DNA from 4 places in the Streptomyces sp. CAI-85 genome. Region 3 is predicted to be linked to each of the others. Evidence: riboswitches for the same ligand, from Rfam matches in the RefSeq annotation. Region 3 holds a riboswitch; each other region holds the start of a gene.

Region 1 (4,276 bases), on a different contig from region 3:
CCACCCCCAGCCCCAGGCCGGCGAGGCCACCCCGTGGGCCTTCCCGGCACCCGCGCGCGGCACGCTGGCCAACGGCCTCACCGTGCTGCACTGCCACCGCCCCGGCCAGCAGGTCGTCGCCGTCGAGATCATCCTCGACGCGCCCCTGGACGCCGAGCCGGCCGGTCTGGACGGCGTCGCCACGATCATGGCGCGCGCCTTCTCCGAGGGCACCGACAAGCACTCCGCCGAGGAGTTCGCCGCCGAGCTGGAGCGCTGCGGCGCCACCCTCGACGCACACGCCGACCACCCCGGCGTCCGGCTGAGCCTGGAGGTGCCCGTCTCCCGGCTGCCGAAGGCGCTCGGCCTGGTCGCCGACGCCCTGCGCGCGCCCGCGTTCGCCGACAGCGAGGTCGAACGCCTGGTCCGCAACCGCCTGGACGAGATCCCGCACGAGCTGGCCAACCCCTCCCGCCGCGCGGCCAAGGAACTGTCCAAGGAGCTGTTCCCGGCCACCGCGCGCATGTCGCGCCCCCGCCAGGGCACCGCGGAGACCGTCGAGAACATCGACTCGGCGGCCGTCCGTGCCTTCTACGAGAAGCACGTCCGGCCCGCCACCGCCTCCGCCGTGGTCGTCGGCGACCTCACCGGTGTCGACCTGGAGGCGCTGCTCGGCGACACCCTGGGCGCCTGGACGGGTTCCCAGGCCCAGCCCCTGCCGGTCGCTCCGGTGACCGCCGACGACGCCGGCCGGGTCGTCATCGTGGACCGCCCGGGTGCCGTCCAGACGCAGCTCCTGATCGGCCGGATCGGCGCCGACCGGCACGACCGCGTGTGGGCCGCGCAGGTGCTCGGCACCTACTGCCTCGGCGGCACCCTCACCTCCCGTCTGGACCGCGTCCTGCGCGAGGAGAAGGGCTACACCTACGGCGTGCGGGCGTTCGGCCAGGTCCTGCGTTCCGCCCCGGACGGCTCGGGCGCCGCGCTGCTCGCCATCAGCGGCTCCGTGGACACCCCGAACACCGGGCCGGCCCTGGACGACCTGTGGAAGGTGCTGCGCACCCTCGCGGCCGAGGGGCTCACCGACGCCGAGCGCGACGTCGCGGTGCAGAACCTCGTCGGTGTGGCGCCGCTGAAGTACGAGACCGCCGCCGCCGTCGCGGGCACGCTCGCCGACCAGGTCGAGCAGCACCTGCCCGACGACTACCAGGCCACGCTGTACCAGCAGTTGGCCGCGACCGGCACCGTGGAGGCCACCGCGGCGGCCGTGAACGCCTTCCCGGTGGACCGCCTGGTCACGGTCCTCGTGGGCGACGCCTCGCAGATCCGGGACGCCGTGGCGGCCCTCGGGATCGGCGAGGTGACGGTCGTCGCGGCCGAGTAGCCGGACACACCGCGTAGCCGGACACGCCGAGTAGCCGGACACGCCGAGTAGCCGGCAAACGGACAACTGCGCGGCCGCGTACGCGCGTACGTCCGCCACACGCGTCGGGCGGCCCTGGGCGACGGAAGCGTCACCAGGGCCGCCAGATGTCCGAATTGATGCGGAGGCTGCCTGTCTGCCCTGTGGCGTGCGCTACAAAAACCGTGATCCGTTTGAGGATTGAAAGCGGCGCCGCATAGCGTCAGTCGGGCTGTTCGTCAGGCAGTGCGCCGCATCCGCGGCACCGGACAGTCATCGCCGAGTCCCCGTACGGCGCGAGCCAGGGGAGCCGGGGACCCACTCTGTGCAGTCCCTGGGGTGAATCGGACGCCCGCGCGTACGCGAGGGGGCCCGTAGGAGACCTTCCTGCTCCGAACCCGTCAGCTAACCCGGTAGGCGAGAAGGAAGGAAAGGACCGCCCAACTTCATGGCGTTCACCTACGCCGCCGGGAAGCCGGCCGGGAAGCACCGTCGCCCCAGCCGGATGCAGCGCACCAGCGCCCGCGCGGCCGGCGTCGCGGCTCTCACCACCACCGGCGTGATGGCCACTGTCGCCTCCTCCCCGGCCTTCGCCGCGGAACCCGCCCCCGCGCAGACCGCGCTGATCCCCGTGGTCACCGGCGACGACGTCGCCGACCAGATCGACAACCAGGTCATGGCGCAGAAGGAAGCCGCCTTCGAGGAGGCCGCCCGCGAGGCCGCCGCCAAGAAGGCCGCCGAGGAGCGCGAGGCACGCGCGCGTGCCGCCCGTGAGGCCGAGCGCAAGCGCCTCAACACCTTCGTGATGCCGATCAGCGGCTCCTACGTCTCCACCGGCTACCAGGCCAGCAGCTCTCTGTGGTCCTCCGGCAGCCACACCGGCGTCGACTTCCACGCCTCCAGCGGCACCCCGGTGCACGCGGTCGGCATGGGCACCGTCGTGGAGGCCGGCTGGGGCGGCGCGTACGGCAACCAGATCGTCATCAAGATGAACGACGGCACGTACACCCAGTACGGTCACCTGTCCTCCATCGGTGTCTCGGTCGGCCAGCAGGTCACCCCGGGCCAGCAGATCGGCCTGTCCGGCGCGACCGGCAACGTCACCGGCGCGCACCTGCACTTCGAGGCCCGCACCACGGCGGAGTACGGCTCCGACCTGGACCCGGTCGCCTACCTCCGCTCGCACGGCGTGAACCTCTGACGACGCACGACAGCTTCTGACGGCGGACGGCGACACATCGTCCGGCCCCGGCCCCACGGCCGGGGCTTTCGTCGTTTTCGGGCACCCGCTGTCCAAAAAATATCCCTGGATTCCGGCCTGCCGTCGGAAATTCCGGCTCATTGCAATAGAGTCACGGAACACACGTCAATCGTCGACGTTTCACGGGGATTAAGGCGGAGGTCGGTCATGCGTATTCCGGCGCATTCGGTGTGCACGGCGATCCGGGACGACATCGTCGCCGGTGTCTACGAGCGCGGCAGCCGCCTCACCGAGGAACTCCTCGCCCGCCGCTACGGAGTTTCCCGGGTCCCCGTCCGCGAGGCGCTGCGCACCCTGGAGGCCGAGGGCTTCGTGGTCACACGCCGGCACGCGGGCGCGTGCGTGGCCGAGCCCACCGAGCACGAGGCGGCCGACCTGCTGGAGATGCGGATGCTCCTCGAACCGCTCGGCGCCGCCCGCGCCGCCCAGCGCCGCACCGAGGCCCATCTGAAGGTGCTGCGCGGACTCGTCCGGCTGGGCCAGGAGCGCGCCAGGAGGGGCAACAGCGAGGATCTGCGCTCCCTGGGCGGCTGGTTCCACGAGACGCTCGCCCAGGCCTCCGGGAGCCAGGCCCTGACCTCGATGCTCACCCAGCTCCGGCACAAGATCGCCTGGATGTACGCGGTGGACGCCCCGGCCGACCCGGTGGAGTCCTGGGTCCAGCACGGCGCGATCGTGGACGCGGTGGCGCGCGGCGACGGAGACCGCGCGCGGGCGCTCACGGCGCTGCACACCGAGCGCGCGACGGCCGCGCACCGGCTGCGATTCTCCGGCGGGACCGAGCGCGCCGATCGTGTGAGGACTTCGCAACCTCCCGTAAACATCACGGGTCTGCGGCATTAACACGGTGGCCGTATACAAAGAAGAGGTATTCGGCGGAGCTGTATTTCCGCTGCCCTTTTCATCGCGCGCCCGGAAATTCCGGTGTCGAGCCCTTCGTATGCCCGGACATGTTTTCCGGGTGTGTCGTCGGTAATTCCTCTGCCGTGGGGCGGGCGAGTACGGCCGCCCGGAAAAGGCCGGAAACGGCGGAGCCGCGCCGCCCCGGAGGGCGACGCGGCTCGCGTACCGCGGTGACCGGACGTCAGACGGTCTCGGGAAGCTCCTCGAGACCCTCGGCGACCAGCTTCGCCAGCCGGTCGAGGGCGGCGTCCGCACCCTCGGCGTCCGTGGCGAGGACGATCTCCTCGCCACCCTGGGCGCCGAGGCCGAGGACGGCCAGCATGGAGGCCGCGTTGACGGGCTTGCCGTCGGCCTTGGCGATCGTCACGGGCACGCCTGCGGCCGTGGCGGCTCGGACGAAGATGGAAGCGGGGCGGGCGTGGAGGCCCTCGGCCCAGCCGACGTTGACGCGGCGCTCAGCCATGTGTTGCTGCCCTTCGGTTCTCAGGTTGTCTAGACCAGTGTTCCACACGTGAAGCACGGGAGGAACGGGTCATGCGTCCCGTTCCCGTGCGGCTGTCGGATCGCGGCCTCGATCCGACCTCCGTCCTCCACAGACTGCCTCGCGCCGTTGTCGTACGCGAGCCGTACTCTGGGCCCCATGCAGAGCGCCTCGGACCGGCACGAGTACCCCGCCCACTGGGAAGCCGACGTGGTGCTGCGCGACGGCGGCACCGCGCGCATCCGCCCCA
Region 2 (4,276 bases), on a different contig from region 3:
GCGAACCGGTCGCGCCGCCCGGTCCTGCGGTACTGGGCGGACTTCCACGCCATGAGCGTGCGCAGCGCCGCCGGATCGCGTTCGTCGAACACGAACCGCAGCTCCCCGACCTGCCGGCCGAGCCTGCGCTCCTTGGCGAGGGTCGTCTTGAGGAACTTCGGAGACTGGGCCCGCAGCACGGACTCGTACGTCTCGTAGCCCTTCTCGACGTCGATGACATAGGCGGTGTACTCGGCGGCCGCGTGCGGCACCAGCAGCCCCTGTTCCGCCTCCAGGTTGTCGAAGGCGAAGCTGGACAGGGAGGCGGCCCGCATCAGTTCGTCGGCGTTCAGCCCGAGGCCCGGGGCCAGTACGGCGCCCTGCGCGTCGGAGACGCCGTAGGCGAGGGCCTGGCCGCGGCCGAGGCGCCCGCGCTCATGGGGCAGGAAGCCGACCGGCTCCCGCCCCTCGTACACCACCGCGACCCGAGCGCGCGGCCGCACCAGGCCGACGGCGTCGGTGAACTCCGGTTCCATGAACGGGTTGCGGGGCGCGGTCGAGGCGGCCCGCAGGGCGCGCCAGCGTTCCCGTTCCCCCTCGCCGAGATCCCGCGGACCCAGCACACGAATGCGCCCACTGCTCAACCTGACCCCCCGATCAAGTCCCCCCTGGACACCTGGACGGTACCGCTCCACACCGGGCGTGCGGTAGGTAGCGGAGCATGTTGTTGCCAACCGGTGCAGAAGGCTTTAACCGGTCTGTACCCGACGATGCGCCGAAACCGGTTCCGGGGCCCTGGACCGGCACCGTGGGCTTCTCCGGTCAACTGTGGAAGGGGAGTTGGCAGAAGCGGACCGGACTTGGCCGACGTCCGGTTCGCGTCGAGTCCGACGGGTGCGGGATACGTATTCTCTGATCATGGCCGCACCCCTCGCATATGCCGCGCGCACCGCGTACTCCCTCATCGCCACCGACCTGGACGGCACGCTGCTCCGCGGCGACGACACCTTCTCCGACCGGTCGCTCGACGCGCTCGCGCGGGTGGCGGCCGCCGGCGCACGCCATCTGGTCGTGACGGGCCGACCGGCGCCCCGCGTACGGCCGTTGCTCGACCGGCTGCACAGCAGGGGGCTCGCGGTGTGCGGCCAGGGCGCGCAGTTGTACGACGCCGGCGCGAACCGTCTGCTCTGGTCGGTCACCCTGGACCGGGAGTTGGCCGAGACCGCGCTCGGCAAGATCGAGGCCGAGGTCGGGCAGGTGTACGCGGCCGTCGACCAGGACGGCGTCGACGGGCTCACCCTCATCGAGCCCGGCTACGAGATGCCGCACCCGACCCTGCCGGCGCTGCGGGTCGCCTCCCGGGACGACCTGTGGTGCGAGCCGATCAGCAAGGTGCTGCTGCGCCATCCGGCCCTGTCCGACGACGAGTTGGCGGCGACGGCCCGCTCGGTGGTGGGCTCGCTCGCCACGGTCACCATGTCGGGGCCCGGCACGGTGGAGCTCCAGCCGTGCGGGATCACCAAGGCGACGGGCCTGGCGCTGGCCGCCGAGCACCTCGGGGTGGGCCCGGAGGAGACCGTTGCCTTCGGGGACATGCCCAACGACATCCCGATGTTCGTGTGGGCCGGTCACGGCGTGGCGATGGCCAACGCGCACCCCGAGCTGAAGGCGCTGGCCGACGAGGTGACGACGTCGAACGAGGACGACGGCGTGGCCGTCGTCCTCGAACGTCTCTATCCCTGACCGGCCTCCGAAATCCGGGGGTCGGCTCAGTACGCGCCGAACACGTTGTCGATCGAGCCGTAGCGCGCGGCCGCGTAGTTGCAGGCGGCGGTGATGTTGGCGACCGGGTCGAACGGGTCGAACGAGGTCCCGGCCACGTGGTACGCGGTGAAGGTCGGGTCGATCACCTGGAGCAGGCCCTTGGACGGGGTGCCCTTGGCCGCGTTGGAGTCCCACAGGTTGATGGCGGCCGGGTTGCCCGACGACTCGCGGATGATGTTGCGGTGGATGCCGTTGTAGCTGCCCGGGATGCGCTTCTCGGCCATGATCGCGAGGGATTCGCGGATCCAGCCGTCCAGGTTGTTGGGGTACCCGGCGACGGTGGTGCTCGTGTTGCCGGCCGAGGTGGCGGCGGACGCGGTGCTCGCGCCGACCAGCGGCAGGGCGAGCACACCGGCGCCGGCGGCGGCCACGGCGAGGGTGCGGGCGATACGGGTGCGGCGGGTACGGCGGTGCTGAGCGGCAGCGGGCATGACGAGGTTCCTCTCCGGCGCCTGCGAGGTGAGCTGTCGGGTTCGGGCGGGAGCTGCCCGGCCGCGTCCGGACGGACGCGACTTCACCCCGAGCCGTACCGTTGTGTCCGTTTTCGTGGACATTTCGGTAGGGCGACTTACCTGGTTCCCCCGCTCCTGCCATGAGTTCTCGGTGGGTGCCGGGCGGCGGCAGGATTCGGCGTTCCGCCCGACAGGCCGGGAACGTATGCGAGAGCACATGTCCGGAACAAGAGGCCAATTCACAGTTCGGCCCTATTGACCTTGATCAGTGCTCTATGGGGTGCTTGATCCTTTGTGATCGCAAAGCCTCAACTCGCCTGAGTGGCACGAGGAGTCGGGGGGTACCCGCAGGGTGTCGCCCCGCAGGGCCGGATCGGGGGGAGTGAGCCAACTCACCGGCATCCACAAGAGGGGTGAAACGGGCAATAAGCCCATGCTCTGCGTAAAGGGTCACGGCCTTGCCGGGCTTCCGCATTCCCCCGTATTGCCCACCTTGGATTTGCGGTGAATGTCTCTTCATATCGCCTGATCAGAAACATATCGGTCGTGATCCGACACCGCCCGCCCTGAGCAGGGCACCTCCCGGGCGAGTGCATTCGGGCCCGGGCGGACGTGGGGGCTATCGGTGATCGAAACGTGACCGGATACGCTGACTTGAGTGAGCGCAGAGACCTATCGACAAACCGCGTAATCGCCCGTAGACACCAGCAGACAGGAGACCCCTCGTGACCGTCGTCGAGCCGTTCGGGCTGAGCGTGCGGGACCAGGCTCTGGAAGCCGATGTCCAGGCCGGACTGGCGGCTGTCGAGGAAGGCTTGCTCGAGGCCACCAAGAGCGAGGTTCCGTTCATCACGGAGGCCGCACAGCACCTCCTGCGGGCCGGCGGGAAGCGGTTCCGTCCGCTGCTCGTGATGCTCGCGGCGCGCTTCGGCGACCCGTACGCGCCGGGGGTCGTGCCGTCCGCCGTGGTGGTCGAGCTGACCCATCTGGCGACCCTGTACCACGACGACGTCATGGACGAGGCGGCCGTACGGCGCGGGGTGCCCAGCGCCAACGCCCGCTGGGGCAACTCCCTCGCCGTCCTCACCGGCGACTTCCTCTTCGCGCGGGCCTCGCACATCCTGGCCGACCTCGGCCCCGAGGCCGTACGGGTCCAGGCCGAGGCGTTCGAGCGGCTCGTCACGGGCCAGATCCTGGAGACCGCGGGACCGGTCGACGGACGGGACCCGGTCGAGCACTACCTCGACGTGCTCGGCGGCAAGACCGGCTCGCTGGTCGCGGTGTCCTGCCGCTTCGGCGCGATGATGTCCGGCGCCGACGACACGGTCGTCGACGTGCTCACCCAGTACGGCGAGCGGCTCGGCGTCGCCTTCCAGTTGGCGGACGACGTCCTGGACATCGCCTCCGCCTCCCACGAGTCCGGCAAGACGCCCGGCACCGACCTGCGCGAGGGCGTGCCCACGCTGCCGGTGCTGCGGCTGCGGGAGCGCGCCGCCCGGCAGGGGCTCCCCGAGGACGTCGCGCTGTGCGAGCTGCTCGACTCCGACCTCACCGACGACGCCCGGCTCGCCGAGGCGGTCGCCGCGCTGCGCGACCACCCGGCGCTGGAGCAGGCCCGCCGGGACACCGTGCGCTACGCCAAGGAGGCGCGCGCCGCGCTGGCCCCGCTCCCCGAGTGCGACGCGAAGTCCGCGCTGACGGAGCTGTGCGACGCGGTGGTGCACCGGGCGGGCTGAACCGCCGTACCCCTCTCCCGCGGCCCCCCCTCCGCTTCCGTCCCTGCCGTGTCGTCGCGCGACCCCTACGGGTCCGGGCGGGCCACCGCCCCCGGGTGTCATACCGGAGGCGTACACGGAGTTGAGTCCTCGGGGTGACGCTTCGTCGGCTCCGATTTGGTCAGATGGACATCACGGAAAACACCACTCCTCACCGATTCGGGTGAGAATGGCGGCTCGGGGTGGGGACGTTCGCACGTGAGAGACCGGCCGCCGCCGACGACGGAGGTAAGGCACACATGGCAC
Region 3 (4,276 bases):
GTGGGTCGACCACGTCAGGGCGCTGTACGCCCTGCTCGACCGGCTGCGGGCCGCCCACCCCGGGGTCGCCTTCGAGTCCTGCTCGGGCGGCGGCGGGCGGATCGACCTCGGGATCATGAGCCGTACCGACCAGGTGTGGACCTCCGACAACACCGACCCGCTGGACCGGCTCGGCATCCAGCACGGCTTCAGCCAGATCCACCCCGCCCGGGTGATGGCCGCCTGGGTCACCGACAGCCCCAACGCCCAGCTCAACGGCCGGGTCAGCTCTCTGCGGTTCCGGTTCGTGAGCGCCATGGCCGGGGTGCTCGGGATCGGCGGGGACCTCTCCGAGTGGAGCGCGGAGGAGCTGGCCGAGGCCCGGCGCTGGGTGGACCTCTACAAGGAGATCAGGCCCGTCGTGCAGCGGGGCGACCTGTACCGGCTGCGCCCGCCGACGGGCGGACTCAGTGCCGTGCAGTACGTGCGCGGCGACGAGAGCGTCGTCCTCGCCTGGCTCCAGGCGCAGCGCTACGGCGAACCCGTCCCGGCGCTGCGGCTGCGCGGACTCGACCCGGCAGCGACGTACGAATGCCGCGAAACGGGCGAAGTGCACCGAGGTGCGGTGCTGCTGCACCACGGACTGCGGACCGGGCTGAGCGGTGACCTCGATGCGGCGGTTATCCGACTGCGTCGCATCTAGGCGTTCTGTCCGAATTGAAATCCTTCATTCCAACTCGCTCTGGAATAAAGGAACCTGGAGCACTGTCACGTGAGCAGCGTCATACCGTGACCGTGCGTCGCCCGTCATGTTCACGTAATTCACATGCTTTTCCAGGGTGTTAAGGGAAAAAGGGGCCATTCGAAACACGGAGTGTCACCGGGAAATATCCCTGCGGATCAAGAGAAATGCGTCAACGGCACAACCTCTGCTTGTCCCTGTGCGTCGCGGTCGCCTACGTTCCAGACCAATCCGGACGGACGCCTCATCCTGCCGCCGTCCGGGGACCGCACACTCACCCGTGCACGGCAGGAGCGGGGGACCCACAGGCACAACCGCCTGTTCCGGTCCCGGAACAGGCTTGGGGTAAAGCCGTGCCTCGGCACGGCCGGACATCTCCAGTCCGCACCCGACAGCTCACCTCGCAGGCGCCGGAGAGGAATGCGCCATGCCCGCGAAGGGTAAGCACCGCCGTCCGAAGTCCCAGCGATTCACCCGCTCCATCGCCGCCGCCGGAACCGGCGGAGCCGCTCTCGCCCTCCCGCTCCTGGGGGCCACGGGTGCCCACGCGGCCCCCACCCAGTCCGCCTCGGCGTCCGTTCCGGAACAGGCCGTGGCGAAGACCGTGGAACGGGTCGCGGAGAAGACCGCGCAGGCGGCTCCGGTGGCACACAAGTCGGGCAAGTCGGGCGCGAAGCACAGCACGTACACCGTCCGCTCCGGCGACTACCTCTCGCGGATCGCCGACGAGCAGGGTGTCGACGGCGGCTGGCAGCGGCTGTACCAGGACAACCGGCGGGCCGTCGGCGACAACCCCTCGCTGATCCACCCGGGCCTGAAGCTGTCGATCGGCAAGAAGGCCGCGTCCTCCGCCCCCACCACCGCGCCCAAGTCGTCCGAGGCGCGTGGGTCGGCGCAGTCGGCCGAGCCCGTGCAGCCCTCGAAGCCGGCGCAGAAGTCGCAGCCCGCGCAGTCCTCGTCGTCCGCCGGCTCCTCGGACTCCCAGGCGTCGGCCTCGCAGCCGAGCACCCCGGCCGCCGAGAACTCCACCACCGCCTCCTCCGGGTTCAGCCTGCCGGTGGCCGGCGCCACGGTCGGTACGCCGTACCGGATGTCGGGCAGCATGTGGTCCAGCGGCTACCACACCGGTGTCGACTTCGTCGTCCCGACGGGCACCTCCCTCAAGGCCGTCGCGGCGGGCACCGTCGTCTCCGCCGGCTGGGGCGGCGCGTACGGCAACCAGGTCGTCATCAAGCTGAACGACGGCCACTACGCCCAGTACGCCCACCTGTCCTCGCTCTCCGTCTCGGCCGGCCAGACCGTGACCGCGGGCCAGCAGGTCGGCCTCTCGGGTGCCACCGGCAACGTGACCGGACCGCACCTGCACTTCGAGATCCGCACCACGCCGAACTACGGCTCGGACGTGGACCCGGTCGCCTACCTCCGCTCGCACGGAGTCTCGGTCGGCTGACCGGTCGACCGCCCCCGCACCAGCGCTTCCCGAGGCGCCCTGACAGGCCCTGACGCGCCGTCGAAGGCCGGACCCCGCTCCCGGGGTCCGGCCTTCGACGTACCGCGGGACGTTATTCCCCGGTTGGCCAACTCTTTAGGAGTGGCTTATCTCACCGTCCGTCAACCCCTGCCTACGGTCGCGTAAGTCACATTAGAAGGTGAATCATGATCTGCCGTGGCAGACGATTCGAAGAATGACAACAGATCAGTGATCGGGTCGTACGTGGCGGTGGGGGACAGCTTCACCGAGGGCGTCGGCGACCCTGGCCCCGACGGGGCGTTCGTCGGCTGGGCCGACCGGTTCGCGGTACTCCTCGCGGACCGCCGACCCGAGGGCGACTTCCGATACGCGAACCTGGCCGTGCGCGGCAAGCTGCTCGACCAGATCATGGAGGACCAGCTTCCGCAGGCCGTGGACCTCGCGCCCGACCTCGTGTCCTTCTGCGCCGGCGGCAACGACATCCTGCGGCCCGGCACCGACCCCGACGAGGTCGCCGAGCGCTTCGAGCGGGCGGTCGCGGCACTCACCGCCGTGTCCGGCACGGTCCTGGTGACCACCGGCTTCGACACCCGTGGCGTCCCCGTGCTCAAGCATCTGCGCGGCAAGATCGCCACCTACAACGGGCACGTCCGCGCCGTCGCCGACCGCTACGGCTGCCCGGTGCTCGACCTGTGGTCCCTGCGGTCCGTGCAGGACCGCCGGGCCTGGGACGGCGACCGACTCCATCTCTCCCCGGAGGGCCACACGCGTGTGGCGCTGCGCGCCGGGCAGGTCCTCGGCCTGGAGGTGCCGGCCGACCCGGAGCAGCCCTGGCCGCAGCTCCCGCCGCGCGGCACCCTCGAGATCCGCCGGGACGACGTCCACTGGGCGCGCGAGTACCTGGTGCCGTGGATCGGACGGCGGCTGCGCGGGGAGTCCTCGGGCGACCATGTGACCGCCAAGGGCACGCTCTCCCCCGACGACATCCGGACCCGGATCTCGGCGGTGGCGTGACCGAGCGGGACGGGGCGGCCGGCCGGCGCCGTAGGTACGACGAGTACGACCGGCCGCTCCACCAGTGAGGTGATCGGACGGGAGTGGTGCGCGGGCGCGCGCGGGTCCGGGTGCTGGGATGACCGCACATCACCCGCCCCGTCCGCCCCTCCGAAGGACCGGTTCCGTATGCGCCCCACCCGTACGCCCGTCGCCGCGGCCCTCGTCACCCTCCTCGCCCTAGGGCTGCCGGCCGTCACCGCGCCCGTCGCCGCCGCCTCGCCCGCCCGGCCCGCCGCCGCGCGCGTCGACCCCGCCCCCGCCACCATCACCGTGACCGGCGAGGGCAGCGCCACCGCCCCGCCCGACGTCGCGGTCGTCGCCGTGGCCGTGGAGGCGACCGGCGCCACCTCGCAGGCCGCGCTCGACGCGCAGAACACCGCGGCCGGCGCCCTGCTGACCGCCGTCCGCGCCCAGGGCGTCGCCGAACGGGACGTCCGCACGGACACCATCTCCCTCCAGCCCGTCTACGACACGGAGGGCGGCAGCACCCGGCTCAAGGGCTACCAGGCCGCCCAGTCCTTCTCCGTGAAGGTCCGTGAGGTGGAGCGGACCGGGGCCGTCCTCCAGTCGATCACCGACGCCACCGGCGACGCGGGCCGGATCAACGCCGTCGCCTTCGAGGTCTCCGACCCGGTCCCGCTCCAGGCCCGCGCCCGCGAGGCCGCCCACGACGACGCCCGCGCCAAGGCCGAGCAGCTCGCCCGCCTCAGCGGCCATGAACTGGGCCGCCTGGTCTCCCTCAGCGAGGACTCCGCCGGCTACCCGCGCCCCACCGCGCAGTTCGCGGACGCGGCGGGCGCGGCCGTACCGACCGCCCCCGGCGAGATCCGCGCGACGGCGACGGTCACGGCCGTCTACGAGGTGTCCTGACCCCTGGTCCGCAGCCGGGCCCCCGGCCCGACGCCGCCCTCGGTGGGCGGCTCGGCCGGGGGCTCTCTGCGTGTCCGACCGCTCAACGTCTCGGGGGACAGGGAGAGTTCCCGGGCCAGGGCCTCGTCCACCCACGCCTGGGCCCGGGTGCGGGACAG
Region 4 (4,276 bases), on a different contig from region 3:
CCAGCTCCTCGTAGTACTCGGTCATCTCGGCGGCCGAGCGGGACTTGCCCTCGAACTGGTACGTGCCGTCCTTGTAGAACTCGGAGGCGGCGACGTCGAGCGCGAGCGCGATCTGCTCGCCGGGCGCGTAGCCGGCTTCCTTGATCGCTTCGAGGATGAGGTCGAGGGCCTCACGGTTGGAGCCGAGGTTCGGGGCGAAGCCGCCCTCGTCACCGAGGCCGGTGGACAGGCCCTTGGACTTCAGCACCTTCTTGAGGGTGTGGTAGACCTCGGTGCCCCAGCGCAGCGCCTCGGAGAAGGACTCCGCGCCGATCGGGGCGATCATGAACTCCTGGATGTCCACGTTGGAGTCGGCGTGCGAGCCGCCGTTCAGGATGTTCATCATCGGAACGGGCAGCAGGTGCGCGTTCGGGCCGCCCAGGTAGCGGAAGAGCGGGAGGTCGCTGGCCTCGGAGGCGGCGTGGGCGACGGCGAGGGAGACGCCGAGGATCGCGTTGGCGCCGAGGGAGCCCTTGTTGTCGGTGGCGTCCAGGTCGAACATCGCCTGGTCGATCAGGCGCTGCTCGGTGGCGTCGTAGCCGACCAGCTCGGGGCCGATCTGCTCGATGACGGCGAGGACGGCCTTCTCGACACCCTTGCCCTGGTAGCGGTTCGGGTCACCGTCGCGCAGCTCGATGGCCTCGAAGGCGCCGGTGGAGGCGCCGGACGGGACGGCGGCACGACCCGTGCTGCCGTCGTCGAGGCCGACCTCGACCTCGACCGTGGGGTTGCCTCGGGAGTCCAGGATTTCCCGGGCTACGACGACGTCGATGGACGGCACGAGCATCTCCTTCTTGGATGTGACGCTGGGTGTGCGGGGCCGGGTGGGCCTTGCGACTAGAGCCTAACCGCCTTCGGGGCGTCGGCAGCCGACCGACCGTCCCGTGGACAGACAGACCGTCCGGTGGACAGGCAGGCCGTACCCCTAGACCGTACCCATTGTTTCCGCCCGGAACAAAGGGTGGGTGGCGCGGAGGCGAAAAACCGGCGCACGAAAAACCCCGCCCCGGTGCGTACGGGGGAAGACGCACCGGGGCGGGGGCCCGTGAGGACGGGGGGTGACCCTCACGGGGTATTCAGTGTGCGGGGCCCGCTTGTGGGGAAGCTGTGGTCCCGCTGGGGGCCGGGTGTCACCTGGGGGGAGCGACGGCCCGGCCGCGGCTCACTTGAGGTGGAGCTGCTGGCCCGGGTAGATCAGGTCGGCGTCCTGGACGACGCCCTTGTTGAGCTGGAACAGCTTCTGCCAGCCGCCCTTGACCTTGTGCTCGGCCGCGATGGTGCTGAGGGTGTCGCCCTTGACGACCTTGTACTCGCCGTCGCCCTTCTTGACCTTCTTGCCGGTCGGGGTGGTGACGGTCTTGGTGCTCTGCTCGCGCTTGACGACGGCCGGGCGCTCGGCGGAGCGGGAGGCGGCCTGCTGCTCGCCGGCGCGGGAGCCGGTGCTGCCCGCGGTCGGGGCGGCGGACGGGGTCTGGGCCGAGGAGGAGCCGCTGTCGGAGCCGGTCGAGGCGCCGCCGCCGTTGAACGGCGTGCTGGACAGGCCGACGCCGCAGGTCGGCCAGGCACCCTTGCCCTGGCCCGCGAGGACCTTCTCGGCGATGGTGATCTGCTGCGTCTTGGAAGCCAGGTCGGCGCGGGAGGCGTAGGCGGTGCCGCCGTACGCGGCCCAGGTGGAGGCGGAGAACTGGAGGCCGCCGTAGTAGCCGTTGCCGGTGTTGATGGACCAGTTGCCGCCCGACTCGCACTGGGCGACCGCGTCCCACTCGGAGGCGGTGGCGGCGGAGGCGTTGCCGGCGGCCATCAGCGGGGCGGCGACGGCGACACCGGTGACGCCGGCGATCATGGCGGCGCGGGTGGTCTTGGACGGACGGCGGTGCTTGCCCTTACCGGAAAACAGCATGGATCGATCCCCTCACCGACGCCTGCGAGGTGAGCTGTCGGGTTCGGGCCGGTTGAGTTGCCCGGCCGCGCACCTCACGGTGCACGGCTTCACCCCAAGCCGGTTCCGGCGTCGACCGCCGGTTCCGGCACTTACCTTGGGTCCCCCGCTCCTGCCTGCGGCGCTTGACGCGACGACTGTTCCCGGGCCGCCACTGGCAGGATTCGGCGTTGCGACGACCGGGGCCCGGGTTGCCGAGCGGCTCGACCGTAGACACGGAATTCGCGGAATTTCAAAGACGATCAGGGCTTCTGAGACTCATCCCACACTTTCACCAAACCGGACATTCGGCGCGAAGTGTGACGTGAACTCCCGGTGTCTTTGGGGGTGTTCCGGCCCTATTCGGCGCCGGTGTCCAGCGTCTGACCGGGGACGATGGCGCCCGGGTCGGCACCGATGCGCTCCAGGTTCTCCTCGTACAGGGCGCGCCATCCGCCCTCCAGGCCAAGGGAGTCGGTGATGGAGGCGAGGGAGTCGCCGTCCTGGACCGTGTAGATCTCCTCGGCGGCGTGCCGGCCGGCAGAGGCGGGCGCCAGGCCGTCCGCCGGGGCCTCCTCGGCGGTGGCGCCGCGGTGACGGCCGCCGGAGCCGAGGGAGCCGGTGTCGACGAGGCTCCAAGAACCCACGTCCTGCACCCACTTGTCCGACTCGCCCGACTCGTCCGCTTCGGGGCTGCCGGAGGGCGTGCCGCCGCCCGTCGCCACACCGCCCGGTTTCGCGGCACCCTCGGAGGCGGCCGCGTCGTCCTCGTCGGTGGACGAAGCGGACGAAGAGGGGGAAGGGGAAGAAGAGGAGGAAGGGGACGAACTCGCCGGACCCTCGGCGGAGTCGGAGGCGTCGGGCGACGAGGTCGCGCCGGAGCCGGTGGAGCCGCCGGACGCCGAGGAGCCGGACTCCCCCTTGGACAGGTCGGACAAACCAGACGAACCGGATGAACCGTCAGCTATGCCCGTGTCCACGTTCAGCGCGCCGGACTCCTTGGTGAGTCCGGAGGTCAGCCCGCAGGTGCCCCAGGCGCCGACCCCCTCGGCCGCGAGCAGCTTCTGCGCGACGGCTATCTGCTGGTTGCGGCTGGCCAGGTCGGGGCTGGCGGCGTAGTCCAGCCCGCCGTAGGTCTCCCACCGCTCCTGGGTGAGGCTGAGGCCGCCGTACTCGCCGGTGCCCTTGTCGGCGCTCCAGGAGCCGCCGGTCTCGCACTGGGCCACCTGGTCCCACACCGTGCCCTCGGCCGCGCTGGCGCCGGTTGCGGCGAGCAGCGGGATCGCGATGGCGGAGCCGGTCACGCCGGCTGCGACAAGGAGCGCCGGAGCCTGGCGAGGACGACGGTGACGACCGGACCCGGAGAGCATGCGGGGGCCTTTCTCTGGACAGCGTTGACCGGCGCGACAACGGTGCGGACGCATCCGGAACCGTGGATGCCGCGCTGACGAGTGAACGTATCGGCAGACGATCACTTGTCACAAGTTAATGCCGCGCAGATCACGTGAAGATCACAGACTTGAGAGTCGGTCACCTTTGGTCCGCACGCCCGTCACACTGCCGCTGACGTGCGTTCAGTCACGGAGCGGAGATCGCTCCGTCACGCACCGGGGTGGGTTCGGCCGGTGTGAACGCGACCGGCAGGGTGCGCAGTCCGCGCATGATGAGCCCGCCGCGCCATCTCAAGTCGGCCGGGTCCGCGGCGAGTCGGAGGTCCGGCAGCCGGGTGAGCAGGGTGGCGAGCGCGGTCTGTCCCTCCAGCCGGGCCAGCGGGGCGCCCAGACAGTAGTGGATGCCATGGCCGTAGCCGAGGTGCTGGTTGTCGCGGCGGGAGAGGTCGAGGGTGTCCGGGTCGGTGAACCGGGCCGGGTCACGGTCGGCGGCGGCCAGCACGACGAGCACGGGGTCCCCGGCCGCGATGTCCTGCCCGCCGAGGGTGAGCGGCTCGGTGGCGAAGCGCCAGGTGGCCAGCTCCACGGGGCCGTCGAAGCGCAGGAGTTCCTCGACGCCGGTCTCCAGCAGGCCGCGGTCCCCGGCGGCCAGGGAGTCCTGGAGGCGGCGGCGCTGCTCGGGGTGGGTGAGCAGGGCGTAGGTGCCGTTGCCGATGAGGTTGACGGTGGTCTCGAAACCGGCGAAGAGCAGGATGAACGCCATGGCGGCGGCCTCGTTCTCGGTGAGGTGCTCGCCGTGGTCGGAGGCGCGGATGAGACCGGAGATGAGGTCCTCGCCGGGTCCCGGTTCGGCAGGGAGTGCCTGCCGCTTGCGGTGGATCAGCTCGGCGAGATAGCCGCGCATCTTCTTCACCGACCGCGCGACCCC

What was found. Region 3 has a riboswitch for cyclic di-AMP ahead of G6W55_RS17135 (M23 family metallopeptidase). Riboswitches for the same ligand answer to the same signal wherever they lie in the genome.
Positions count from the first base shown of each region.
Region 1: it holds a riboswitch for cyclic di-AMP, as region 3 does, so the genes downstream of both, G6W55_RS29410 (M23 family metallopeptidase) here and G6W55_RS17135 (M23 family metallopeptidase) in region 3, are expected to answer to the same signal.
Region 2: it holds a riboswitch for cyclic di-AMP, as region 3 does, so the genes downstream of both, G6W55_RS27330 (transglycosylase SLT domain-containing protein) here and G6W55_RS17135 (M23 family metallopeptidase) in region 3, are expected to answer to the same signal.
Region 4: it holds a riboswitch for cyclic di-AMP, as region 3 does, so the genes downstream of both, G6W55_RS05540 (transglycosylase family protein) here and G6W55_RS17135 (M23 family metallopeptidase) in region 3, are expected to answer to the same signal.

Region 1 covers NZ_JAANNX010000046.1:17,232-21,507, reverse strand. Annotated here, with positions in the region: gene G6W55_RS29415 (pitrilysin family protein) at 1-1,363, shown strand, start outside; cyclic di-AMP (ydaO/yuaA leader) riboswitch at 1,649-1,815, shown strand; gene G6W55_RS29410 (M23 family metallopeptidase) at 1,830-2,582, shown strand; gene G6W55_RS29405 (GntR family transcriptional regulator) at 2,790-3,485, shown strand; gene G6W55_RS29400 (HPr family phosphocarrier protein) at 3,727-4,008, opposite strand; gene G6W55_RS29395 (bifunctional GNAT family N-acetyltransferase/acetate--CoA ligase family protein) at 4,186-4,276, shown strand, end outside.
Region 2 covers NZ_JAANNX010000036.1:16,593-20,868, reverse strand. Annotated here, with positions in the region: gene G6W55_RS27340 (GNAT family N-acetyltransferase) at 1-602, opposite strand, end outside; gene G6W55_RS27335 (HAD family hydrolase) at 898-1,722, shown strand; gene G6W55_RS27330 (transglycosylase SLT domain-containing protein) at 1,749-2,234, opposite strand; cyclic di-AMP (ydaO/yuaA leader) riboswitch at 2,238-2,446, opposite strand; gene G6W55_RS27325 (polyprenyl synthetase family protein) at 2,981-3,991, shown strand; gene G6W55_RS27320 (outer-membrane lipoprotein carrier protein LolA) at 4,270-4,276, shown strand, end outside.
Region 3 covers NZ_JAANNX010000012.1:162,387-166,662, reverse strand. Annotated here, with positions in the region: gene G6W55_RS17140 (alpha-galactosidase) at 1-682, shown strand, start outside; cyclic di-AMP (ydaO/yuaA leader) riboswitch at 987-1,144, shown strand; gene G6W55_RS17135 (M23 family metallopeptidase) at 1,149-2,171, shown strand; gene G6W55_RS17130 (SGNH/GDSL hydrolase family protein) at 2,421-3,206, shown strand; gene G6W55_RS17125 (SIMPL domain-containing protein) at 3,375-4,118, shown strand; gene G6W55_RS17120 (TetR family transcriptional regulator C-terminal domain-containing protein) at 4,103-4,276, opposite strand, start outside.
Region 4 covers NZ_JAANNX010000002.1:547,701-551,976, reverse strand. Annotated here, with positions in the region: gene eno (phosphopyruvate hydratase) at 1-826, opposite strand, end outside; gene G6W55_RS05540 (transglycosylase family protein) at 1,202-1,939, opposite strand; cyclic di-AMP (ydaO/yuaA leader) riboswitch at 1,944-2,112, opposite strand; gene G6W55_RS05535 (transglycosylase family protein) at 2,317-3,327, opposite strand; gene G6W55_RS05530 (cytochrome P450) at 3,536-4,276, opposite strand, start outside.